One region of the Pseudocitrobacter cyperus genome, then DNA from elsewhere that is predicted to be linked to it. Evidence: predicted binding sites of a transcription regulator. Region 1 holds the regulator's gene; each other region holds the start of a gene.
What was found. Region 1 encodes LexA, which represses DNA repair genes until DNA is damaged. Its sites were predicted from a motif close to TNCTGTATGTACATACAGNA; they were not measured.
Positions count from the first base shown of each region.

Region 2: a site for LexA is predicted at 2,556-2,575, ahead of sulA (SOS-induced cell division inhibitor SulA). Genes of this name have one in related genera too.
Region 3: a site for LexA is predicted at 2,649-2,668, ahead of sbmC (DNA gyrase inhibitor SbmC). Genes of this name have one in related genera too.

Region 1 covers NZ_JAYMYY010000008.1:93,178-97,465, forward strand. Annotated here, with positions in the region: gene VSR74_RS20260 (CsbD family protein) at 1-46, opposite strand, end outside; gene dinF (MATE family efflux transporter DinF) at 155-1,510, opposite strand; gene lexA (transcriptional repressor LexA) at 1,579-2,187, opposite strand; gene VSR74_RS20275 (diacylglycerol kinase) at 2,297-2,665, opposite strand; gene plsB (glycerol-3-phosphate 1-O-acyltransferase PlsB) at 2,796-4,288, shown strand, end outside.
Region 2 covers NZ_JAYMYY010000001.1:1,004,494-1,008,781, forward strand. Annotated here, with positions in the region: gene yccS (YccS family putative transporter) at 1-1,761, shown strand, start outside; gene VSR74_RS04970 (TfoX/Sxy family DNA transformation protein) at 1,758-2,378, opposite strand; gene sulA (SOS-induced cell division inhibitor SulA) at 2,597-3,106, shown strand; gene ompA (porin OmpA) at 3,458-4,288, shown strand, end outside.
Region 3 covers NZ_JAYMYY010000004.1:351,297-355,584, forward strand. Annotated here, with positions in the region: gene sbcB (exodeoxyribonuclease I) at 1-1,193, opposite strand, end outside; gene dacD (serine-type D-Ala-D-Ala carboxypeptidase DacD) at 1,384-2,550, shown strand; gene sbmC (DNA gyrase inhibitor SbmC) at 2,690-3,157, shown strand; gene VSR74_RS15495 (FUSC family protein) at 3,267-4,288, shown strand, end outside.

The DNA of each region.
Region 1 (4,288 bases):
TACCTTTGAACTGTTTCCAGTTACCGCTGAGTTCGTCTTTATTCATCATCGGCTCCTTATCGTTCGATCATGGTTGCGTTATCGCATCGTCCTTCGACGTTCATTTCTGCTGAACGTGATAATAAGTGTAGATGAGGATATCGCCGATGATTCACTATTCAGAATCTTTAACCATCGGGTGAGATGAGGGGGCGGCAAACCACGTCCCATTCTGCCAATGGCGACGCCAGATAACTGCCAGAGACAGCCCACGCAGAGCAAGGAAGACCGCCAGCGCCAGCCACAGGCCATGATTGCCCAACATCGGTACTGTCAGGAGCGTCAGGGCAAAACCCGCGGCAGCAACCGCCATACTGTTACGCATCTCCGCGCCGCGCGTCGCACCAATAAACATGCCATCCAGCAGATAACACCAGACACCAATCACCGGAAGCACCGCCTGCCAGAATACGTAGCGATCGGCAAGCTGCTGCAGGGAGGGTAATGACGTCAACATTGCGACGATGTGCCCGCCAGCCAGCGCGTAAACCAGCGCAAAAGCCAGTGCGACGATCCCCGCCTGGCGGCAGGCCGCGCGCCAGACGCTGAGTAACTGACTGTCATCACGCGCACCGTAAGCCTGCCCGGAGTGCGCCTCAACGGCATAAGCGAAGCCATCCAGCGCATAGGCGGTGAAGGTGAGCATCGTCATCAACACCGCGTTAACCGCGACGACATCGCTACCCAGCCGCGCACCAAACACAGTCAACGCGCCAAAGCAAAGCTGAAGTAATAACGAGCGCAGCATGATGTCGCGATTGAGCGCCAGCAGGCTACGGATGTTGCCGCGCCAGGCCATTTTCAGCATTGCAACCGAAATGCCCCGCAGAACCAGCACCTTGCGCGCCATCAGCAGGCCGATTGCCATGGTGGCATATTCGGCGATGACCGTTGCCAGCGCGGCACCCTGCACATTCATGTGCAGGCCCATCACCAGCCAGAGGTCGAGGACGATATTCAGAATATTACCGACAATCAGCAGGATAACCGGAGCCCGGGCGTACTGAACACCCAGCAACCGGCCCAACAGCACCAGGTTCGCCAGCGATGCCGGCGCACTCAGCCAGCGGATTTCAAGAAAACGCCGCGCCTGCTCCAGCACCGCATCGCTGCCACCGACAATAGCAAGCGCCAGATTAATCAGCGGCTCTTTGAACAGTACGATAAGTAGCCCCGCCCCCAGCGCCAGCAGCAGCGGCTGCACCAGCGCGCGAGCCAGACGAACAGGGTCTTTCGCGCCAAAAGCCTGCGCGGTCAAACCGGTCGTGCTCATACGTAAAAAAAGCAGCAGCATAAACAGGAAGCTGGTTGCCGTTGCGCCAATCGCCACGCCGCCGAGGTACACCGCACTATCGAGATGGCCAATCACCGCGGTATCCACCAGGCCCAGCAGGGGAACCGTGATATTGGAGAAAATCATGGGAAGGGCGAGACGCCATAATGCCTTGTCGGCAGCCGTGAAGAGCGACATGGTTAGGAACCTGAACAGAAAAGAGAACGAACAACGGCGCATGATGCGCCGTTGTTATCGGGAGAGGATTACAGCCATTCGCCGTTGCGGATCACGCCAACGGCCAGCCCTTCAATGGAGAAGTTCTGACGGCGAAGATCGACGACAATCGGGGAAAACTCGCTGTTTTCCGGCAACAGTTCAACGACGTTGCCCTGTTTTTTCAGGCGTTTCACGGTCACTTCTTCGTCGATGCGAGCCACGACGACCTGGCCATTTCGAACATCCTGCGTTTTATGCACCGCGAGCAGGTCGCCATCCATAATGCCGATGTCTTTCATCGACATACCGCTAACCCGCAGCAGGAAGTCGGCATTCGGTTTGAACAGCGACGGGTCAACCTGGTAGTGACCTTCAATATGCTGCTGCGCCAGCAGCGGCTCACCGGCGGCGACCCGGCCAATCAGCGGCAGGCCGGTTTCTTCTTCCACCAGCAAGCGAATGCCGCGCGATGCGCCCGAAACAATTTCAATGACGCCTTTGCGCGCCAGCGCTTTCAGATGCTCTTCCGCCGCATTCGGGGACCGGAACCCCAGGCGCTGAGCAATTTCCGCACGTGTTGGCGGCATGCCCGTTTGGCCGATATGATCTCGAATGAGATCAAACACCTCTTGCTGCCTGGTCGTTAACGCTTTCATTCCGCCCCCTGGGTGTATATACAGTTATGCTGTGAGTATATACAGTTGATGGCTATTTTGGAACCGCAAAACACACAAAATACAGGAGTTTTCGCAGATTATGCGAGACTCAGCGGAAAAGCGGCCACAGCAACATAGCCCAGGTCATCAGCGCAACGAAAATCGCCAGCAGCACCGCCGCCGACCCCATATCTTTCGCCCGTCCGGAGAGTTCGTGATACTCAGAACCAATACGGTCAACCACCGCTTCCAGCGCACTATTGAGAATTTCCACTATCATCACCAAAAGAACAGAGCCAATCAGTAATACGCGCGTAATGGCGTCTACATCCAGCCAGCAGGCGATGATAATGGCCACAACCGAGGCGACCCCTTCCTGGCGAAACGCGGCTTCATTGACCCACGCCGCACGAAAACCTTTCCAGGAATAACCAGCCGCTTTGATAATTCGGGTGAGTCCAGTGGTATTATTGGCCATCAAATAGAACCTTTTAGCGTTATACGCATCAATGACAGTAGTTGTTATCGGCGGTAGAACAGAAATCCTGCTGACTTTCTGATATTCTTGCCGCGCATTTGCATGATTAACCAGAGGCTTTACATCGTTTATGTCCGGCTGGCCACGAATTTACTACAAATTACTGAATTTACCATTAAGTGTACTGGTAAAAAGCAAGTCTATTCCGGCAGAACCTGCCCAGGAATTGGGGCTCGATACGTCGCGCCCTATCATGTACGTCCTGCCTTATAACTCAAAGGCCGACCTACTGACCTTGCGCGCCCAGTGCCTGGCGCACGATCTCCCCGACCCGCTAGAACCGCTGGAGATCGACGGCACCCTGCTGCCCCGCTACGTGTTTATTCACGGCGGCCCGCGGGTGTTCACCTATTACACGCCGAAAGAAGAGTCTATCAAGCTGTTCCACGACTATCTCGATCTGCATCGCAGCAATCCGAATCTGGATGTGCAGATGGTGCCGGTATCGGTGATGTTTGGTCGTCGTCCGGGGCGTGAAAAAGGCGAAGTGAATCCGCCGCTGCGCATGCTGAACGGCATTCAGAAATTCTTTGCCGTTTCCTGGCTCGGCCGCGACAGCTTCGTGCGCTTCTCGCCGTCCGTCTCGCTGCGCCGTATGGCCGATGAGCATGGCACCGATAAAATAATCGCGCAGAAACTGGCGCGCGTGGCGCGCATGCACTTTGCCCGCCAGCGCCTGGCTGCTGTAGGGCCGCGCCTGCCTGCGCGTCAGGATCTCTTTAACAAGCTACTCGCCTCCCGGGCGATTGCGAAAGCGGTTGAAGATGAAGCGCGTAGCAAAAAAATCTCCCATGAAAAAGCGCAGCAGAACGCCATTGCACTCATGGAAGAGATTGCAGCCAACTTCTCTTATGAAATGATTCGCCTGACTGACCGTATTCTGGGCTTCACCTGGAACCGTTTGTATCAGGGGATCAACGTCAACAACGCCGAACGCGTTCGCCAACTGGCGCACGATGGTCACGAGATTGTGTATGTGCCGTGCCACCGTAGCCATATGGACTACCTGCTGCTCTCCTATGTGCTGTATCACCAGGGCCTGGTGCCGCCGCATATTGCTGCCGGTATCAACCTGAACTTCTGGCCAGCCGGCCCGATTTTCCGCCGCCTGGGCGCATTCTTTATTCGCCGCACCTTTAAGGGCAACAAACTCTATTCCACCGTGTTCCGTGAGTATCTCGGCGAGCTGTTCAGCCGTGGCTACTCTGTTGAATACTTTGTGGAAGGCGGGCGTTCCCGTACTGGCCGTCTGCTGGACCCGAAAACCGGCACCCTGTCGATGACCATTCAGGCAATGCTTCGCGGCGGGACTCGACCTATCACCCTGGTGCCGATTTACATCGGTTACGAGCATGTGATGGAAGTGGGCACTTACGCTAAAGAACTGCGCGGTGCGACCAAAGAGAAAGAGAGCTTGCCGCAAATGCTGAAAGGCCTGAGCAAGCTGCGTAATCTGGGCCAGGGCTATGTGAACTTCGGCGAGCCGATTCCGCTGATGAACTACCTGAACCATCACGTACCGGAGTGGCGCGAATCTATCGACCCTATCGAAGCCATTCGTCC
Region 2 (4,288 bases), on a different contig from region 1:
GCTATCTATACCATGCTGGGCGTCTCGCTCTATTCCCACTGGTATCAGCAGCCGGTTCTGCTTATCGCCGGGGCAGTCTGGTATAACCTGCTGACGCTCACCGGCCATCTGATTTTCCCGATTCGCCCGCTGCAGGACAACCTTGCGCGCAGCTACGAGCAGTTGGCGCACTATCTCGAACTGAAATCGCGCCTCTTCGACCCGGATATTGAAGATGAAAACCAGGCACCGCTGTATGAACTGGCGCTGGCGAACGGAAAACTGATTGCCACCCTGAACCAGACAAAAGCCTCCCTGCTGACCCGACTGCGCGGTGACCGTGGGCAGCGCGGAACACGCCGCACGTTGCACTACTATTTTGTCGCCCAGGATATCCACGAACGCGCCAGTTCATCGCACATTCAATATCAAACTCTGCGCGACAATTTCCGCTACAGCGATGTGATGTTCCGTTTTCAGCGCATGCTCTCAATGCAGTCTCAGGCCTGCCAACAGTTATCGAAAGCCATTTTGCTGCGTGTCCCCTATCAGCATGATAATCGCTTTGAGCGCGCCTTTACGCATCTGGATGCCGCGCTGGAACGCGTGCGCGCAAGCGGCGCTTCACCGGAACAGATGAAAGCGCTGGGTTTTTTACTGAACAACCTGCGGGCAATTGACGCACAACTGGCCACCATTGAATCGGAACAGTTACAGTCACAGGCGCAGAGCGAGACGGAGAACCTGCTGGCCGATGACAGCCTGCATGGCATCAGTGATATTCGTCTGCGGCTGAGTATGAATATGTCGCCGGAATCTGCCCTGTTCCGCCATGCGGTGCGAATGTCGCTGGTTCTTTGCGCTGGCTATGCCTTCATTCAGTTTACCGGCCTGAACCACGGCTACTGGATCTTGCTCACCAGTCTGTTTGTCTGTCAGCCGAACTACAACGCCACTCGCCACCGCCTGGCGCTGCGTATTATCGGTACTCTGGTGGGCGTTGCATTAGGCATTCCTGTGTTACTGCTGGTGCCGTCGCTGGAAGGGCAACTGGCGCTGATCGTCGTAACCGGTGTGCTGTTCTTTGCTTTTCGTAATGTGCAGTATGCCCACGCGACAATGTTCATCACGCTGCTGGTACTGCTGTGCTTTAACCTGCTTGGGGAAGGGTTTGAAGTGGCATTGCCGCGGATAATCGATACCCTGATTGGCTGCGGGATAGCCTGGTTTGCCGTCAGTTTTATCTGGCCTGACTGGAAGTTTCGCAACCTGCCTCGCGTGTTAGCGCGCGCCGTCGATGCCAACTGTCGTTATCTGGACGCTATTCTTGAGCAATATCATCAGGGGCGTGATAACCGGCTGGCATACCGTGTAGCCCGCCGCGATGCGCACAGTCGTGATGCTGAGCTGGCCTCCGTGGTTTCGAACATGACAACGGAGCCCAACGTCAGTGCCGAGATGCGGGAAACCGCTTTCCGCCTGTTGTGTCTTAACCATACGCTGACCAGTTACATCTCGGCGCTGGGTGCGCACCGTGAAAAACTGACTAACCCGGATATTCTGGCGCTACTGGATGATGCCGTATGTTATGTTGACGACGCCTTCCATCACCTGCCTGCGGATGAAGAACGCGTCCAGCATGCCCTGGCCGGCCTTGCGGAACGCATCCACCATCTGGAGCCGCGACCGGACAGTAAAGAACCGTTGGTACTGCAACAAATCGGCCTGCTCATCTCCCTGTTACCCGAACTTTGCCGGCTGCAACAGCGGGTGCTCGCCTAATCTACTGCGGCAGGCGGGTTGTTCAACGCGCTTGCCCAGTCAATCAACTCCTGACGCCTGTCTAACGGCAACGCAGCAGCGTGGACTCCCGTCAGCGCGCCCTCAAGTGAAAGAATCACGCTGGTGCTCAAATTTTCGCGTAGCTGTCGTAGTTTCAACCATACCGTTTTCGCCCCCATACGCCGCAAATCATTGACGCTTTTCACCCCGGCATCCCTCAACAGCAGTTCCATCTGAAAGGAGATATTAGGCAGATCCCTGAGGCGGTTGAGATTATGCCGCCTGTTTTTCTCCCGCTTTGCATCCTGTAGCGACAGGGAACTTAACTTCAACAACGTTTTTTGATCCCGCCAAAGCCGCGCATCAACCTTAAAGTAGTTAAGCTGGTGCGGGCCGCTGCGCTTCTGCAGAGTCAGGAGTTTCGCATTATGTTGCACCTGATATGGCACCGTATCTTCGCAGGCCCTCAGATAGAGTTCTCCCTCCGCCACCATGGCGAAGATCGCATCATCAACGGTCAGACTGTAACCGCCAAACAGGGGGCGGGCGCGAATGACGCCCAAAGGTGAAAGGCATTCCTGAGATTGATAAATCCGTTTATATGATATTTTTTTCACGATTAATCCTTACTAATCATCGCCTTAGAAGCATTAAAAGCGTTAATGAATCCTGTAATTAGCAACATATGAAACTTCCGTCAGCACGGCAAGGTGTATTTATCATTACGGGCATTTGATGTGCGAATTTGCGAGTAGCTTTCAGAAAATGAGGTTGATCTTTAATGACAGTGGTAGTACTGTATATTCATACAGTAACCCACAAGGTTGGATTAGCTATGTATACATCTGGTGTTGTAAATCGTTCGTCTGTCGCGGTAACGCCTGCGGCCCATCACACGTTCGCCACTCCTGTGCACGCGTCCCCTGCCCTGGTAAGCGAAGTGGTTTATCGTGAAGATCAGCCCATGATGGCGCAGTTACTGCTCTTACCTTTATTGCAGCAGCTCGGTCAGCAATCTCGTTGGCAGCTATGGCTAACGCCACAACAAAAACTGAGTCGCCAGTGGGTGCAGGCTTCCGGCCTTCCGTTAAGCAAGGTCATGCAGCTTCGCCAGATGCTTCCGTGCAATATGCTTGATTCTATGGAACGTGCATTACGTACAGGGAACTATAGTGTAGTTATCGCCTGGGTGGCGGAAGAACTGTCGGAGCATGATCATTCTCGCCTGATGAGCGCGGCAGAAGAAGGGAATGCAATGGCGTTTATTATGCGTCCAGTTCACTCCTCTTCTCATCCAGCAGGACAACTCAATGGGCTAAAAATTCACTCAAATTTGTATCATTAAGTGAAATTAGGAATTTTCCTGGAATTTTTTTTGCAGTCTCGTTACGGGCATGTTTCAGTTACTTAAATTCCTGAGAATGCTGGTGTGATGCGGGTCTCAGAATTTTATCTCGCATAAATTCTAGCCTGAAATGTTAAATATTGTGTATACAACTCTTTTTTTTTCATATGCCTGACGGAGTTCACACTTGTAAGTTTCCAACTACGTTGTAGACTTTACATCGCCAGGGGTGATCAGCTTACGCCGCAGAGATCTGCTGAGTAATTAATAAGTCACGCCCCCGGTGAAGGATTTAACCGTGAGTCTTTTAGATTTTCATGGCAAATTTTGGATGATAACGAGGCGCAAAAAATGAAAAAGACAGCTATCGCGATTGCAGTGGCACTGGCTGGTTTCGCTACCGTAGCGCAGGCCGCTCCGAAAGATAACACCTGGTATGCTGGTGCTAAACTGGGCTGGTCTCAGTTCCACGATGTCGGTAACAACCAGATCAACAACATCGGCCCAACCCACGAAAGCCAACTGGGCGCTGGTGCGTTCGGTGGTTATCAGGTTAACCCGTATGTTGGTTTCGAAATGGGTTATGACTGGTTAGGTCGTATGCCGTACAAAGGTGACACCCAGAACGGTGCTTACCAGAACGGCGCATTCAAAGCTCAGGGCGTTCAGTTGACCGCTAAACTGGGTTACCCAATCACTGACGATCTGGACATCTATACTCGTCTGGGTGGTATGGTTTGGCGTGCAGACGCTAAAAACAACGAAGGCTTCAAAGACCACGACACTGGCGTATCCCCAGTATTCGCTGGCGGCGTAGAATACGCGGTAACCCGTGACATCGCTACCCGTCTGGAATACCAGTGGACTAACAACATCGGTGACGCGAACACCGTTGGTGCACGTCCGGATAACGGCCTGCTGAGCGTAGGTGTTTCCTATCGTTTCGGCCAGCAGGAAGAAGCAGCTCCAGTAGCTCCGGCTCCGGCTCCGGCTCCAGAAGTTCAGACCAAACACTTCACTCTGAAGTCTGATGTTCTGTTCAACTTCAACAAAGCAACTCTGAAACCAGAAGGCCAGCAGGCTCTGGATCAGATGTACAGCCAACTGAGCAACCTGGATCCGAAAGACGGTTCCGTTGTTGTTCTGGGCTTCACTGACCGCATCGGTTCTGACGCTTACAAC
Region 3 (4,288 bases), on a different contig from region 1:
GCGAAGGTGAGATCCAGGGCGGGCAAATTGCGCGGTTCCGTTTCCAGCACAATCTTCATTGCCGCCCGATCGGCGTCGCTGAAGAAGCCATTGTAGAGCTGCGCATCGACGTTTTCCGATGGTACAAACGGTTCAGCCTCGGCAAAGATCGCCACCACTTTTTCGCGTACCTGCGGGTTTTCGCGCAGCGCTTTAAGATTATCCAGACAGTGCTGGCGGTTGATCCCCAGCCGTTCGGCATCTTCCGGGCGCAGGGTATTCGCGACGGCAAGCACCGGGCATTTATTGAGGTGCACCAGTTTTACCGGTACAGGCGACATATCGCCCAGTTCTGCTTTTGGCGTATAGAGGCGTGTGCGCAGCGTGTCGGCATCCAGATCCAGCAGTGGCGTAATATCGCCCGCCAAATCCACCATGATAACCGCGTTACGGTTATCGGGATGCCAGGCCAGCGGGGCAATCCAGCTCGTGTTGCCCCGCCATGCGCCAAACATCCCCGACACATGCACCAGCGGTTTCATCTGCGGCACATCAATCAGAGTGGTCAGTTTTTGTTTACCGCGGTAAGCGTAGAGGTAATCAAACAGCTTCGGTTGCTGCGTTTTTACCAGCTTTGCCATCGCGATGGTGGCATAAACGTCGGCCATGGCGTCGTGGGCGTTGCTGTGTTCAATGCCGTTGGCTTTGGTCAGATGCTCGAGGCGGAAACTCGGCAGTCCGTCTTCATTTTCCGGCCAGTTGATCCCCTCCGGGCGCAGGGCATAGCAGGCGCGCATGACATCAAGCAGATCCCAGCGCGAATTATGATTTTGCCAGCTCCAGGCATAGGGATCGTAAAAGTTGCGATAAAAGATATTGCGCGTGACTTCATCATCGAAGCGCACATTGTTATAGCCCACCACGCAGGTATGCGGCACGGTAAACAGGTCGTGGATGCGGCGTGCAAACGCGGCTTCATTATCGCCTTTGGTACGCGCTTCCTGCGGCGTAATGCCGGTGATGAGCACCGCTTCCGGCTGCGGCAGGTAGTCGTCCGCCGGTTTACAGTAAAAGACCTCGGGGTCTCCCACGATAGTAAAGTCGTTATCGGTACGAATAGCAGCAAACTGCGCCGGGCGATCCAGCGACGGGCTGGTGCCGAAGGTTTCGTAATCGTGGAAGAGGAATCCGGGGGTATTGGCAGGTTCTTGCATGGTCTTAACGTAATCCCTGATAAGCGAGCGGGCGAATTAAGACCATGGTAAACGATTTACAGAGCCATCAGAAGGGCGGTTTTTCGAGGCCGGTTCAGGCTGTGTCATATTTTCTTGCAATTAATGGCTGTATGAAAGTGGGAAGTTCCGTAAAAAGGACGACGATTTTGTAATTGCTGAGGATTTGCTGTTGAAAGCCCGTTTCTTTATTGCTGTATCTTTGCTCGCTTCGAGTATTTCTTGCGCCTTTGCCACTGACAGCGCGATTCCTCCCATTACGCCGCCCGCCATTCAGGCGGGTTCCTGGGTTTTAATGGACTATACCACCGGACAAATTTTGACTGCCGGGAATGAACACCAACAACGCAACCCGGCGAGCCTGACCAAGCTGATGACTGGTTATGTCGTTGATCGCGCTATTGACAGCCATCGCATTACGCCTGACGACATCGTAACCGTCGGGCGCGACGCCTGGGCGAAAGGCAACCCGGTGTTTGATGGGTCTTCACTGATGTTCCTCAAAGAGGGCGACCGCGTCAGCGTGCACGATTTGAGCCGTGGTCTGATTGTCGATTCCGGGAACGACGCCTGCGTCGCGCTGGCGGATTATATCGCCGGTGGTCAGCCGCAGTTTGTCGCCATGATGAACCACTATGTGGAAACCCTGAAGCTGCGCGATACCCATTTTGAAACCGTACACGGCCTTGATGCGCCGGGGCAGCACAGTTCTGCTTACGATCTCGCGGTGCTGTCGCGGGCGATTATTCACGGTGAACCTGACTTCTATCATATGTACAGCGAAAAGAGCCTGACGTGGAACGGTATCACCCAGCAGAACCGGAACGGCCTGTTATGGGATAAAACCATGAACGTCGATGGCCTGAAAACTGGGCATACTTCAGGCGCAGGTTTTAACCTGATAGCTTCCGCCGTTGACGGTAAACGCCGTCTGATCGCGGTGGTGATGGGCGCAGATAGTCCTAAAGGGCGTGAAGATCAGGCGCGGACGCTGCTGCACTGGGGCCAGCAGAACTTTGATACGGTGCAGGTTTTGCAAAATGGTAAGAAAGTGGGCACCGAGCGGATCTGGTACGGCGATAAAGAGACCATTAATCTCGGTACCGATCAGGATTTCTGGCTGGCGCTGCCGAAGACTGAAATTCCTAACATCAAAGCGAAATACGTCCTTGATGGTAAAGAGCTGGAAGCCCCTATCGCCGCGCATCAACGCGTAGGCGAAATTCAGCTTTATGACCGCGATAAAATTGTCGCCCACTGGCCGCTGGTCACGCTGGAAAGCGTGAAGAAAGGCGGGATGTTCTCGCGTCTAAGTGACTATTTCCACCACAAAGCATAACGATCCTCCCTGCCGGATAAGCGCCAGAGCCATCCGGCAAATCCTCGCGATAACGTGAAGCAGTGCACATACTAACACGTGTGGCACTGCTATATTTTTACTGTATTTATATACAGTCATTTCTATCTCAGGGGGATCTATGCATTACAGTATCGAACACGTTCCAGCACGTACCGTTGCCGGTTTTCACATGGTTGGCCCATGGGAAGAAACCGTTAAACAAGGTTTCGAGCAACTCATGATGTGGGTAGATGGCCAGGCTATCCCGGCGAAGGAGTGGGTTGCGGTCTATTTTGATAATCCCGATGAAGTGCCGCCTGAAAAGCTGCGCTGCAACACGGTGGTGACGGTGGCCGATGATTTCACTCTCCCGCCGAACAGTGAAGGCGTTATTCTTACCCATATTGCAGGCGGCGAGTATGCCATTGCCAGCGCGCGCGTCGTCAATCATGATTTCTCTACGCCCTGGCTGCAGTTTTTCGAGGCCCTGTTCAAAGACCGAGACTGGCTGATGGGCGATAACCCGTGCTTTGAAATCTACCTTAATGATGGCAACCAGGATGGTTACTGGGATATCCAGATGTACATTTCGGTGGTACGCAAATAATAAGCGCGCGGGGAAATAAGGGGTAGGGCAGTGGATTTTTGGCGAGCCGTGATGCGTGATGCGCAAAAGCAGGTACAATTGCGCTCTTTAGTTTTGCCGGAGAGCCGGTGTGCGTCCTGATAAATCTCTCAGTCCTTTTGAAATAAGGCTATACCGAAACTACCGTGCGGTGCATGGTGCGCGTATAGCCCTTGCCTTTGTGCTGGCCTTCCTGGTCGTGCGCATCTTCAACATTCCGGAAGGGTCATGGCCGTTGATCACTCTGGTGGTGATTATGGGGCCTATTTCTTTCTGGGGAAACGTGGTGCCGCGCGCGTTCCAGCGTATCGGCGGGACGATCCTCGGTTCGGCGCTGGGCCTGATAGCCCTCAAGCTGGAGCTAATCTCCCTGCCGCTGATGCTTCTCTGGTGTGCCGGGGCGATGTTCCTGTGCGGCTGGCTGGCGCTGGGGAAAAAGCCTTATCAGGCGTTGTTGATCGGTATTACGCTGGGGGTTGTCGTGGGAGCGCCGCCGGGCGACATGAATACCGCTCTGTGGCGAAGCGGTGATGTTATTTTTGGTTCGCTGCTGGCGATGCTCTTTACCGGGGTCTGGCCGCAGCGGGCATTTATTCACTGGCGCATCCAGATGGCCACCTTCGTGACCCAGTTCAACCGGCTGTATCAGGCCGGGTTCTCGCCAAACCTGGTCGAACGTCCGCATCTGGAAAAACACCTGCAATCGGTGCTTAACGACGTCGTTAAAATGCGTGGCCTGATTACCCCCGCCAGCAAAGAGACGCATATTCATAAGAGCATTTTCGAAGCCATCCAGACCGTCAGCCGCAACCTCGTGTGTATCCTCGAACTGCAAATCAACGCCCACTGGGCCTCCCGTGAAAGCCACTTTTTGATGCTCAACGCTCATACACTTCGGGAGACCCAGCAGATGACACAGCAAACGCTGCTGACCATCGCCCATGCGTTGTATGAGGGAAATCCGCAGCCGGTGAAGGCCAATACGGAAAAGCTGAATGATATCGTCGCTGAACTGCGGCAACTGATACGCGAGCACCAGAGCGAGAACCTGGCAGAGACGCCGATGCACGGTTATGTCTGGCTAAGCATGGAGCTGGCGCGTCAGCTTGAGCT